Regions from separate parts of the Alteromonas sp. genome, predicted to be linked through region 3. Evidence: predicted binding sites of a transcription regulator. Region 3 holds the regulator's gene; each other region holds the start of a gene.
The links. The regulator sigma-54, encoded in region 3, starts transcription at its own class of promoters, with help from an activator protein. The targets are predictions, from matches to a motif close to GTTGGCACGNNNNTNGNNT.

Region 1 (3,197 bases), on a different contig from region 3:
TCTTTACCGGCAAACGGAGATGTGTTCACCTGGAACGTCATAGTTACTGTCGGCTCATCAACACTCAGAGGCGGTAACGCTTCCACTGTATTAACGTCACACACAGTGTCAGAAATTTTCAGTTCGCCCAGACCGGTAATCGCGATGATGTCACCTGCGCTTGCAGAGTCGACTTCATGACGCTCAAGACCTAAGTAACCCAGTACCTGACCCACTTTACCGTTGCGCTTCTTACCATCAGCACCAACAACAGTAACCTGCTGGTTCATCTTCACGCTACCGCGCTTAACCCGACCAACACCGATTACGCCAACATATGAGTTGTAGTCCAGCTGAGAGATCTGCATCTGGAATGCACCGGCAGGGTCTGCATTTGGCGCTTCAACCTGATCCACGATTAACTGGAACAGTGGCGTCATGTCTTCGCCTTTGGTGTCTGCATCCATTGATGCCCAGCCGTTCAGTGCTGATGCATAGATAACCTGGAAGTCTAACTGCTCGTCAGTCGCACCTAAGTTATCGAACAGGTCAAAAACCTGATCCATTACCCAGTCAGGACGTGCGCCCGGCTTGTCAATTTTATTGATTACTACGATTGGCTTCAGACCCTGAGCAAACGCTTTTTGCGTTACGAAACGGGTTTGCGGCATAGGACCTTCCTGCGCATCAACCAGCAGCAGTACACAGTCAGCCATCGACATTACACGCTCTACCTCACCACCGAAGTCGGCGTGTCCCGGGGTATCTACGATGTTGATGCGGTAGTCATTCCAGTTAATGGCGGTGTTTTTCGCCAGAATGGTAATACCACGCTCTTTCTCGATGTCGTTAGAGTCCATTACCCGTTCCTGGGCTTCGCCACGGCTTTCCAGCGTTCCGGATTGCTGTAACAGTTTGTCAACCAGAGTCGTTTTACCATGGTCAACGTGCGCGATAATCGCGATATTGCGTAATTTATTAATATCAGTGGTCATTGGGTCAAAGCCTTGGAAATCAGCGTTGCAGATGTAAGAAAAACATCAGGCAGATTTGATTGCTAAAACGGAATAGTAAAATGTGCGCGGATTGTACAGAAATTCCTTTCGCTTTGCGCATCTTTTTTTATTTTTCTTTGTGACACTTTTCTGGATTGTGTGCGGATCTAATTTATTCCAATGTTTTATCAATGATCCTACTAGTATCCGGGTTTGCTTTGTTCTAGTCTAAGCATCAGTTCTTATCTTCATATACTGCAATTTCTGCATTGTCACAGCCTTTATTCTTCTGCTCCGGTTCGAATCATGCCGGTACGGATAAATCACGGCTTAATAATGTTCAGCAGTCCGATAGAACCCGATGAATCATAAAACATCCTTACGCACCAAAACAGAGCTACATTGCACCATTTCAGTGCATTTGCGTTTAGGGATTTTTGTGCTACTGCCTGCTAAGCCGCGTTTTACCGTCTTCTTGTAAGTGGCATGAAAATAGCTTTAATGATTCTCAATTATTTTGGAGTGAAATTGTTCATTCCACGTTTATTCTAATAAATCCGGAGGACACGATGTCAATAGAAAAGGCATTAGAGCTGATCAAAGAAAGCGAAGCTAAATTTGTAGACTTACGCTTTACCGACACAAAAGGTAAGGAGCAACACGTATCGATCCCTGCAGGTCTGGTCGATGACGAGTTCTTCGAAGAAGGTAAGATGTTTGATGGTTCTTCAATTTCTGGTTGGAAACACATCAACGAATCAGACATGATCCTGATGCCAGACGCAGCATCTTGCGTTGTTGACCCGTTCGCAGAAGAGACTCAGGTAAACATCCGTTGTGATATCGTTGAGCCGTCTACCCTGGAAGGCTACGACCGTGACCCACGCTCTGTTGCACGTCGTGCAGAGGAGTTCCTGAAGTCTACTGGTATCGGTGACACTGCGTTCTTCGGTCCAGAGCCAGAATTCTTCCTGTTTGACGATGTGAAATTCCACACTGACATGGCGGGTTCTTTCTTCAAGATCGATTCTTCTGAAGCAAAATGGAACTCCGGTGCAGAATTCGAAGGCGGTAACCTTGCTCACCGTCCTGGTGTAAAAGGCGGTTACTTCCCGGTTCCACCAGTAGACTCAGCACACGACATCCGTGGCGCAATGTGTCTGGTTATGGAAGAAATGGGTCTGGTAGTTGAAGCTCACCACCACGAAGTAGCAACTGCTGGTCAGAACGAAATCGCTTGTGCTTTCAACACGCTGGTTAAGAAAGCTGACGAAGTTCAAATCTATAAGTATGTCGTACACAACGTTGCAAACGCATACGGTCAGTCTGCGACATTCATGCCTAAGCCTCTGGTTGGTGACAACGGTTCTGGTATGCACGTTCACCAGTCTATCGCTAAAGATGGCAAAAACATCTTCGCAGGCGACAAGTACGCTGGTATGTCTGAAGAAGCGCTGTACTATATCGGCGGTATCATCAAGCACGCCCGTGCAATCAACGCATTCACTAACGCTTCTACTAACTCGTACAAGCGTCTGGTACCAGGCTTTGAAGCACCGGTTATGCTGGCTTACTCTGCACGTAACCGTTCTGCGTCAATCCGTATTCCTTACGTAACAAGCGATAAAGCGCGTCGTATCGAAGTACGTTTCCCTGACCCGACTGGTAACCCTTACCTGGGCTTCACTGCTATGTTAATGGCAGGTATCGACGGTATCATCAACAAGATTCACCCTGGTGACTCTATGGATAAAGATCTGTACGACTTACCACCAGAAGAAGCAGCAGAAATCCCAACTGTTGCCAGCTCACTGGAAATGGCTCTGGAAGCGCTGGACAACGACCGTGACTTCCTGAAAGCTGGTGGCGTTATGACTGACGACATGATCGATGCATACATCGGTCTGAAGTCTGAAGAAGTGACTAAGCTGAACATGTCTACTCACCCTGTTGAGTTCGACATGTACTACAGCGTATAAGCCATTAGCTGATTTGATTTGAAAAAGCCCGCATCTGCGGGCTTTTTTTCGTCCCGGCTTTTGCTAGACTGAGAATTCTTTCGTTGTGAAAATGGTGTCCGATGATACTTCGCATTTTGCTTGTCACCGCTTTATTCGTGCCTTCAGTACAGTCACAAACAATTTATAAAGTCGTGAAAGAAGACGGTACCGTTCTGTATACAGACGTGCCACAGGACGGCGCAGAGACCCTTGAGTTCGAAGC
Region 2 (3,197 bases), on a different contig from region 3:
GCGCAGCTCATGAGAAATACTGGCCAGGAACTGATCTTTGGCTTTATCCAGTTCTTCCAGTTTTGCTACCTGGCTGTCGAGTGAACTTTTCATGCCCAGTGCATAAGGGATAAAGAGTTGCTCAAAGCTCTCAATAAGTAATGTGTCATCCGTCGACCAGTCTTTGGATTGGTCCACGACTGACTCAATATAGGTGTCAAAAGAGTCTCTCGGAGTGAGTGACTTGTTTACATCAGACTCGCTGGCAGCTTTGCCCGCCCAGCGGATTGTGGTATCCACCGGCTCCCTGAACCACATGGTGTAATACCCGTGACGACTGGACACGGGAGAAATGAACAGGCCTCTGACCCCGTTTAATTTAAAGTTGGCAATGATGTCATCGCTGATACGGGTCAGTGCAGTGGTTTTAGACTCACCGTTGCTGTCTTTGGCATAACTGTGAAACAGGTGAGACACCGTTTCAAAGCTTGGTGTTCTGCCAATCAGATAGTGTGAATTGGGCGTTACAACGGCAACACCACATACCCGCATGGTATTTAGCAGTGCCGTCTGCACCTCTTTTATGCCATCCAGAGGGTTACTCTTATTTGTCAGCGTATTGATGATACGGTTAAGGTGCTGCTGGCGGGTCTGATAAGAGTTTCGTTTCACCTCAATACTCTTGCCGTGCATTTGATAGGTAAATACCTGACTTAAGCTTTCACAAATTAACCGCCGGCGTTGCTCAACATACTTGGGTTCACGATGGTGGCAGGCAATCATGCCCCATAATTTGTTTTCGTAGATAAGGGACACTGAGAACGAAGCGCGGATCCCCATATTGCGCATATACTGCAAGTGCACCGGCGACACACCCCGAATCATGGATAGCGATAAATCCAAAGGGCTGCGTTCACTTTCACTCAGTGACGGGATCAGCTTAACGGGCGTCTCATCGGTATCATAGACGCAGCGCACCATGTTTTTTACGTAAAGGGCGCGAGCCTGAGAAGGAATATCTGATGCGGGAAACTTCAGCCCCTTGAACGGCACTAAATCTTCATGGCAGTCCTCACCGATAACTTCACCGGCATAGTCTTTATCGAACTTGTACACCACCACCCGATCGAAGCCGATGAATTCTCTCATCGCCGATGCGATCTTGTCTGCCACCGCTTCAACCGTTGGCAAATCAAATAAGCTGGGCAATAACGGCCGGATATCCGTATCTGTAGGCGTCCACTTAGATGATACACTGCCTGCCAGAACCGGTGACGGCTCTAACTCCACGACCAGCAGTTCACCGCTTGCGTAGATGACACTGTTTACCAGTTGATGCCATTCCCCGTCTTTGTAGATTTTATTTTTAAAGGTCCACTCATAACTGTGACGCCGGTCTGTGCTTCTGGCCTGCTCATACAGGGAAGACAAAATTTCCTGACCGTTGTCCGGCATTTCTACTATTTCTGTGAAGCATGACTGACCCGGCAAAACCGGAGTCGCGAGAATGTCAGATAAATTCTCACTGGTCACTTTCACCTGACAGGAGACAGGGTCAACTGCTAGCAGGTATCCAAAGGATTGAACAGATTCAATAAGGTGAATCTTTTCATCTTCACATTTATTAATATTCATGGCGGTATCAGAGACTGGTGGTCGACTTGCCCATTATGCATACATTTAAGACGACTGGTCGACCACGGAAAGTAAATTTCAACTAAAGTATAAATCCGGTATAGAGTAATGACTCGTTTCCCCCTCTATCCATAGTCAGTTATCTAAGTTTGTGTATGAAAATATAGACACACTGGCAGGTAAAATTTTCCCACACGGATTCTCCTCTTTTTTATCACATCGGATTAAACATCATAAAAAAATCTTTAAAAACAGCGTAATAACATCATATTTAGTACAAAAGTATAATCTGGCACGCCACTGGCATTATTGTTTGCAACAGACAACGAACAGGAGAACAGAGTATGAAACGGATAATTCCCGCTTTGACAATGACAGTCATGACTGTGTTCTCAACGCCACTTCTTGCTGAAGGGATTTCAGCCTCGCCAACGCAATCTGCGACGGATGATGCAATTGCAGGCAAGGTAGAAGCGGCACTCTTGTTTAGTGGTCAATTCGATACGATGGATATTCGCACGGATGTGAGCAAGGGACAGGTTATTTTAACCGGCAAAGTTAACAGTGAAGTTAACAGGGAACTCGCACAGGAAGTTGCGGCGTCACTGGATGGCGTAGTATCAGTTGAAAACAAGTTGGATGTTGTAAAGCCTGCATTACTGGAGGGTGACCTTGTCACCTTGCTCCATGGAGTCAGGGATGCGCAAATGGTGTCGTTGATACGCACACAACTTTTGCTGGAATCCGGACTGTCAGGCGACGACATTGATGTCCATGCTTTACGAGGGATTGTAACCCTTACCGGCAAGGTTGAATCGCTCACAGAGCGCGATTTGATCATAGCCATTGCAAAGAACACTGATGACGTTGTTGACGTTAAAAGTGAACTGTCTGTTGACAGTTAATCTCCCCTCCAGGCCTTTCCCGGCCTAACCAAAACCTCTGATTTTCTCCCGCCAAATGGCGGGAGCTTTTTTTGGTATCGGGAATACTACGCAGATATAGTTTTTCATGTCGAATAATGCGTCAGCCAGTTCTATATTTAAAATCACAAAACAACAGAGTGCTTTCATTGTTTTGTTTCCATGTGTATTCCTAAATGTCTTTTGCCGGAACCTTTGTGTTCCGGCTTTTTTTTCATTCTATTTTATCGGTTGTACAGATACCCACCATTCGTAACAATGCGTTGTCTTTAAGAATTGTTCTCATTTAAAATGGTGGTGAATTAATAGAAGAGAAAATAAGTATGGAAAAAAGACAGCCAAGACAACCCGCCTGTCTCACAGTAAAAGACAATATTGCAGTTACTCCTCATATGCGCCGTATCACCGTGACCGGCGATGCCCTGAAAGCTTATCCCGATATCGATACAACGGCATACGTTAAGTTACTTTTTGATTTTGATGGTAATCCTTTGTCAGTGCCACCGGCATCCTTACAAGATGCGCAGCTTCGCACGTATACCATCCGTCAATTGGATCGCAGCAACGGCACCATGGATATCGACATGGCGCTGCATGGTGAAGGTGTGGCAAGTGGTCCGGCTTCACACTGGGCCAAAAGCGCAGCACCCGGTGATCAAA
Region 3 (3,197 bases):
CATTTTCCGCAAGCTGACCGTACATGAAAACATCATGGCGATATTGCAGACGCGTAAAGACTTAAAAAGTCATCAACGTGAGCAGGAAGCGGATGCACTACTTGATGAATTTAATATTAACCATATACGTAATAGCACAGGTATGAGTTTGTCGGGTGGCGAACGCCGCCGGGTTGAAATTGCCCGCGCACTGGCAGCCAATCCGCAATTTATTTTGCTCGATGAACCCTTCGCCGGAGTTGACCCGATTTCGGTTAATGATATAAAGAAGATCATTCAGCACTTACGGGACAGAGGTATCGGTATCCTCATCACCGACCACAATGTCAGGGAAACCCTTGATGTGTGTGAAGAGGCCTATATCGTCAGTCATGGAGAACTGATTGCTCAGGGCACCGCAGAACAGGTATTAAGTAATCAAAAAGTTCGTGATGTATACCTTGGTGAGCAATTCAGGCTATAGTTAAGATATCGGGATGAGCATTTAGCGGAGATTTCGCCACCGGCACTCACACCGCTACAACCGGATGTCCTTTTTAGAGTTTATATAAGACGTAGATGAAACCATCTTTACAGTTAAAATTTAGCCAACAACTGACAATGACGCCTCAGCTTCAGCAGGCGATCAAGCTATTGCAGTTGTCTACGCTGGACTTACAACAAGAAATTCAGGAAGCCCTCGACTCTAATCCTTTGCTGGAAGTCGACGACAGCTCCGACAACGATGTAATTGAGAAAAATAACATCGATAATGATGACAGCATGCAAGAGTCTGCATCAGCCTCATCTTCTGACAGCATGGATACCGGGGAAGCACTGGAAAAGAATGATTTACCGGACGAGCTGCCCATCGACAGTACCTGGGATGAGTACATTTCTGCGTCTTCTGCACCCGCGCCCGGCCCTTCCGGTGGCGACGATGAACAAATCTTTCAGGGTGAAACCACCGAAAATATTCAGGACCATCTGCTGTGGCAAATGCGTCTGACACCTTTTTCTGATACAGACCGCGCCATTGCACTGGCGATCATCGATTCTATTGATGAGTCCGGCTATCTCACGGTTACCGTTGACGACATTCTGCAAAGCGTTAACAGTGAAGATATGGAAGAGCCCGTTGAAGAAGATGAGGTTGAGTGTGTACTTAAACGTATTCAGCTTTTTGATCCTCTCGGTTCCGGGTCCCGCACACCGCAGGAGTGCTTGTTAGTTCAGCTGGCACAATTTGCACCGGAAACACCGTGGCTGGAAGAAGCTAAACTGCTGCTCAGAGAGCATTCCGATCTGTTGGGCAGTAAAGACTACCGTACGTTAATGCGTAAAACCCGCCTGAAAGAAGATCAGTTGCGGGAAGCGATGCGTTTGCTGCAAACGCTTAATCCCCGTCCGGGCAGTGCATTAATTACGAAAGAACCCGAATATGTCATTCCGGATGTATCGGTTGCGAAGAAAAATGGCCGTTGGGTTGTAGAATTAAACCCCGACAGCCTGCCTAAGCTCAGTGTTAATCAGCAGTACGCTGCAATGAGCCGTAAAGCAAGAAACAGCAGCGATTCACAATTTATCCGCTCTCACATGCAAGAAGCTAAATGGTTCATTAAGAGCCTTGAGAGCCGGAACGATACGCTGCTGAAAGTAGCAAATTGTATTGTTCAGCAACAGATGGGCTTTTTTGAGCATGGCCCTGAAATGATGAAACCAATGGTGCTGAATGATGTCGCAGAAATGGTAGATATGCACGAATCTACTATTTCCAGGGTAACAACGCAGAAGTACATGCACACGCCCCGTGGTATTTTCGAGTTGAAGTATTTCTTCTCCAGCCACGTTGCCACTGAATCAGGTGGAGAGTGTTCATCGACAGCGATTCGCGCCCTGATTAAGAAGCTGGTTGCCGCTGAAAATCCAGGCAAGCCACTGAGTGACAGCAAGATTGCTTCGTTGTTGGCCGATCAAGGCATTATGGTTGCCCGGCGAACAATAGCAAAGTACCGGGAATCCTTGTCGATCCCGCCGTCTAACCAACGCAAAAGCCTTATCTAACTTAAGGCTGCTCAAAATAAGGAAGACGAAATATGCAAATCAACCTTTCTGGTCATCACATTGAGATCACTGATTCTTTGCGTAATTATGTCGATACTAAGTTCAGCAAACTGGAACGTCATTTTGACCACATATCAAATGTGCACGTTATTTTAAATGTTGAAAAGCTTAGCCAAAAAGCAGAAGCAACGGTTCATCTTAGCGGCGCGGAAGTCTTCGCCTCTTCCGAAAATCAGGACATGTATGCTGCCATTGACAGCATGGTCGATAAACTCGACAGGCAGGTCCTGAAACACAAGGAAAAGCTTAAAAAGCACTAATTGAATTCATGGATATACAAGCCATAGTCAGCCTGGACCGCACCGAGTGTGCGGTCCAGTGCAATAGCAAAAAACGCATTCTCGAAATCATCAGCGGGATTGCAGCTAAAAATAACCCCGATGTAGATGAAGCCACCGTGTTAAGTAGCCTGCTGGCCCGTGAGCGAATGGGCAGCACAGGTATAGGTAACGGCATTGCCCTCCCCCATGGTCGTCTGGCCGGACTGGAAAAAGTCATCGCCATTGTGGTTACCAGCACGCCCGCCATCGATTTTGATGCAATCGACAATAAACCTGTGGATATTTTCTTTACTCTGCTTGTCCCTCAGGAACAAACCGAAGGACATTTACAAACTCTGGCCATGGTTGCCGGGAAACTCAGCGATAAAGAAACCATAAAAACTATCCGCAAAGCTCAGACAAGTGATGATATTATTCGCGCATTACAGTAACTTAGTGTAATACGCACCGACAACACGTGACTTCAGGAGAAACGGCGTGAAGTTAATTATCATCAGCGGACGTTCAGGTTCAGGAAAATCAGTAGCACTTCGTGCCCTTGAGGATCTGGGGTATTACTGCGTCGATAATATTCCGGTTAATCTGCTACCAGCCCTGACACACACTGTCGCCGATGAATACGAGCAGGTAGCTGTGAGTATTGATGTCAGGAACTTGCCTAAAGAGCCTTCTGAGCTGGTTGAAATTCTCGACTACCTGCCTCAGTCATGGACTGTCACCATCGTATATATTGACGCAAGTGACGATATGCTGGTGCGCCGGTTCAGCGAAACCCGCCGGTTACACCCGCTGGCCAAACTGAATAAATCATTG
Region 4 (3,197 bases), on a different contig from region 3:
GTGATTGAAGCAACGCAGGAAGCCATTTATAACAGTCTGCTTATGGCTGAGGACGTGGAAGGTTTTCACGGGAGTGTAAAAGCCCTGCCGGTAGACAAAATCCGCTCTATGTTACCGGCCGAACAGGGGACTACAGAGTCATCTGATACGTTGAGAGTGGCTACTTTTAACGTAAGTATGGAGTCAACAAATTACCCTTCTTCAGGGCTTCCGCCCGGTGATGACGTGCTTAAAAAGGTGTTGTCAGATGGCAATAATCCGCAGGTCAAAAATATTGCTGAGATCATTCAGCGCACCGCGCCGGATATTATTTTGCTTAATGAGTTTGATTACATCAAATCGCAGAGCGATGGTGTGCGGGCTTTTATTCAAAATTATCTGAATGTCAGCCAGCACGGGCAACCTGCTATCGATTACCCGTACGTTTATCTCGCACCGGTGAATACCGGTGAGCCGTCTCCTTTCGATCTGGATAACGATGGAAAAGCCACCGGAACAGGCGGTGATGCGTGGGGATTTGGCTTGTATCCCGGCCAGTACGGCATGGTTGTATTGTCGAAATATCCCGTCGTGCATGATCAGGTGCACAGCTTGCAGACATTTAAGTGGAAAGATATGCCCGGAGCTCAGAAGCCCGTTGACCCGGCCACAGATACTTCCTGGTATAATGAAGAGGAATGGGCTGAGTTCCGTTTAAGCTCCAAGTCTCACTGGGACATACCCGTTAACGTTAATGGCCGCATTGTGCACGTACTTGCTATGCATCCCACACCGCCTAATTTCGATGGTGATGAAGACCGTAACGGTAAGCGGAACCATGATGAAATCAGGCTGATGGCTGACTATCTGTCTCCGGATAAAGGCGAATATATTGTTGATGATGAGGGTAAACAATCCGGCCTGCCGGAAAACACCCGTTTCGTACTGGCGGGCGATTTCAACGCTGCCGATGCGGGTGATAAACACAGGCCCGGCGCAATAGAACAGCTTATTGATAACCGGTATGTGAACGGCAATGTTATTCCGGAAAGTGAAGGTGGCCGTGAACATTCAACAGAGCCTTACAGCCGCAGGTTCACTGCTCACTGGGGAGCAAGGGCAGATTACGTTTTACCGTCAAGATATGGTTTTGAAGTGACCGGTAGCGGTGTTTTCTGGCCCGAAAAAGCCAGCCCGTTGTACCGTCTGGTGAAAGATCGTGAAGCAAGTTCTGATCACCGCCTGGTCTGGCTGGACGTCAAGTTAACCGGTAAGTGATTAAGCAGGCCGGGCAGATGTATTTCTGTCCGGCCTGTCAGGGATTAGCTGCGGTTGCTGTTGTTACGTCTAATTATTTTGCTTTCCAGCGCAGGATTAGCAAGCTCAAGTACAACGGCGCGCTCTAAAATGATATTGCCGTTAACAACCACATCGTCCGTGATTGAAAGTACCGGTTGTTCGGATTTGTTCTTCATCCAGCCATTTTCAGTTTCTTCAAATACGATGTCGCCGTATATCCGGGTATTGCCTGACAAGCTGACATCACCGTTTTGCGTTGTGACTGAGCCTTTTATCTCGCCATCCGGCACCGTAATATCGCCATTCACTGTTTCCAAATCGCCTTCCACCAGACTATTCACAGAAAGCCCGATATTACCATTTACCGTAGACATATCACCAAACACATTCAGGTTTTTACCGGCATTGATATCGCCGTTAACCGTACTCGCATCATTGATTGCAGCGTTATCTGCAATACTGATGTTGCCATTCACCGTACTGACATCTTCAGCAACAGTAAATGTTTGCAAAGTCACGTCTCCGTTTACGGAAGACACATCACCAGCATGACGGCCTTCATAGATGGTTACCGATCCCAGCACACTGCTTACATCGCCGCCATCGTGATAATCACCGTTACCTCCGACATTGATTACACAGCCTGATAGTGTGGCAGCACATAAAAGTGATAAAGCAATAATTGAGCGATTCCTGTTTAACATACTATTTTCCGTTTTGTAGTGATGTGTGTCCGGTATGGCGTTAATACTCCCGATTTTGCCGGGAAGGATTCACTTAATAATGAGCAATAACCGCACACGAATGAGTGTAAAAAGTATGACAAGTTCAGCAATTGCTGAGCCAAAATTGATTATGTATTTAAAATCAGGAGGTTATGGATTTTTGGCGTGCAGGGGGAAGGGGAGAGCGTATCCGGGAGTAGTACGGAACACCACATTTTGGTGTTCCGGACCAAAAATGCTTACTGATCGAGCGGGGTATTAAAATCTTCTGACAATTCGAAGTCACCTTCCACGGTGGTCAGCACATTACCGTCGAAATTAAGTACCAGTTGCTTCTGGAAATCTTCACCGCGTTTGGACATACCGCGCTTCATATCGTACACGTAATACCATGTGCTCTTATCAAAAGAGTCTTCAACAACAGGGTGGCCAAGAACATAAACAACCTGCTCTTTGGTCATGCCAACACGCAGCTTTTTAACGTCACGTTCGTCCAGAAAGTTGCCCTGTGGCACATCAATCCGGTAGATCCAGTTGTTACAGGCAGTGGTGAAAAATACAGCGGTTAACAAAATAGCGATTTGATACAACTTCATGCGTGAGCTTGTCCAGTTATGCTTTGATTATAGTGACAGGCATTACCTTTGCCGGCAAACCAGTGTCAGAATGCGGCTGTCGCAAAATAATGCGCGACAGCATGCTACCCAATCACCTATGACCAATCAACCGCTTATTAGTTCGATTCTGCACTTTCTAACAGTTCTCTGGCATTTGCCAGTGCTGATTCGGTTACCTTGTCACCAGCAAGTAACCGGGCCAGTTCGTCTATCCGGTCCTGCTTCGTTAATGGCAACATCTGTGTTTCTGTTGTATTGCCATCGCTGAACTTGGTCACAAACAGCTGGTTATGGGCCTGTGCAGCTACCTGAGGTAAGTGCGTAACACACATAACCTGACTCACTTTACCCAGCCGGCGTAACAAACCACCCACAATGGCGGCGGTCGGGCCGCTGATCCCTGTATCGACCTCATCAAAAATCATGGTCGGTGTTGCATGTTTGTCACTGGTCAGTACCTGAATGGCAAGCCCGATACGAGACAGCTCACCGCCCGACACCACTTTCTCCAGCTTGTCTGCCGGCTGACCGGGGTTAGTGGACACCAGGAAAGTTACGTCATCCAGACCAGACGCCA

Region 1: glnA (glutamate--ammonia ligase) is a predicted target of sigma-54. The motif match lies at 1,455-1,473, and genes of this name have one in related genera.
Region 2: AC4PME_RS06440 (BON domain-containing protein) is a predicted target of sigma-54. The motif match lies at 1,903-1,921, and genes of this name have one in related genera.
Region 4: AC4PME_RS15525 (DUF4097 family beta strand repeat-containing protein) is a predicted target of sigma-54. The motif match lies at 2,108-2,126, and genes of this name have one in related genera.

The regions. Positions count from the first base shown of each region.
Region 1 is NZ_CFHOXV010000001.1:147,533-150,729, forward strand. Features, by position in the region: gene typA (translational GTPase TypA) at 1-974, opposite strand, end outside; gene glnA (glutamate--ammonia ligase) at 1,544-2,953, shown strand; gene AC4PME_RS00660 (DUF4124 domain-containing protein) at 3,055-3,197, shown strand, end outside.
Region 2 is NZ_CFHOXV010000006.1:161,822-165,018, reverse strand. Features, by position in the region: partial or broken gene AC4PME_RS06445 (GAF domain-containing protein) at 1-1,614, opposite strand, end outside; gene AC4PME_RS06440 (BON domain-containing protein) at 1,959-2,519, shown strand; gene AC4PME_RS06435 (siderophore-interacting protein) at 2,861-3,197, shown strand, end outside.
Region 3 is NZ_CFHOXV010000007.1:32,320-35,516, forward strand. Features, by position in the region: gene lptB (LPS export ABC transporter ATP-binding protein) at 1-463, shown strand, start outside; gene AC4PME_RS06620 (RNA polymerase factor sigma-54) at 559-2,043, shown strand; gene hpf (ribosome hibernation promoting factor) at 2,076-2,363, shown strand; gene ptsN (PTS IIA-like nitrogen regulatory protein PtsN) at 2,372-2,815, shown strand; gene rapZ (RNase adapter RapZ) at 2,862-3,197, shown strand, end outside.
Region 4 is NZ_CFHOXV010000033.1:1,768-4,964, reverse strand. Features, by position in the region: partial or broken gene AC4PME_RS15535 (P1 family peptidase) at 1-63, shown strand, start outside; gene AC4PME_RS15530 (endonuclease/exonuclease/phosphatase family protein) at 109-1,257, shown strand; gene AC4PME_RS15525 (DUF4097 family beta strand repeat-containing protein) at 1,302-1,982, opposite strand; gene AC4PME_RS15520 (outer membrane protein assembly factor BamE) at 2,243-2,599, opposite strand; gene recN (DNA repair protein RecN) at 2,737-3,197, opposite strand, start outside.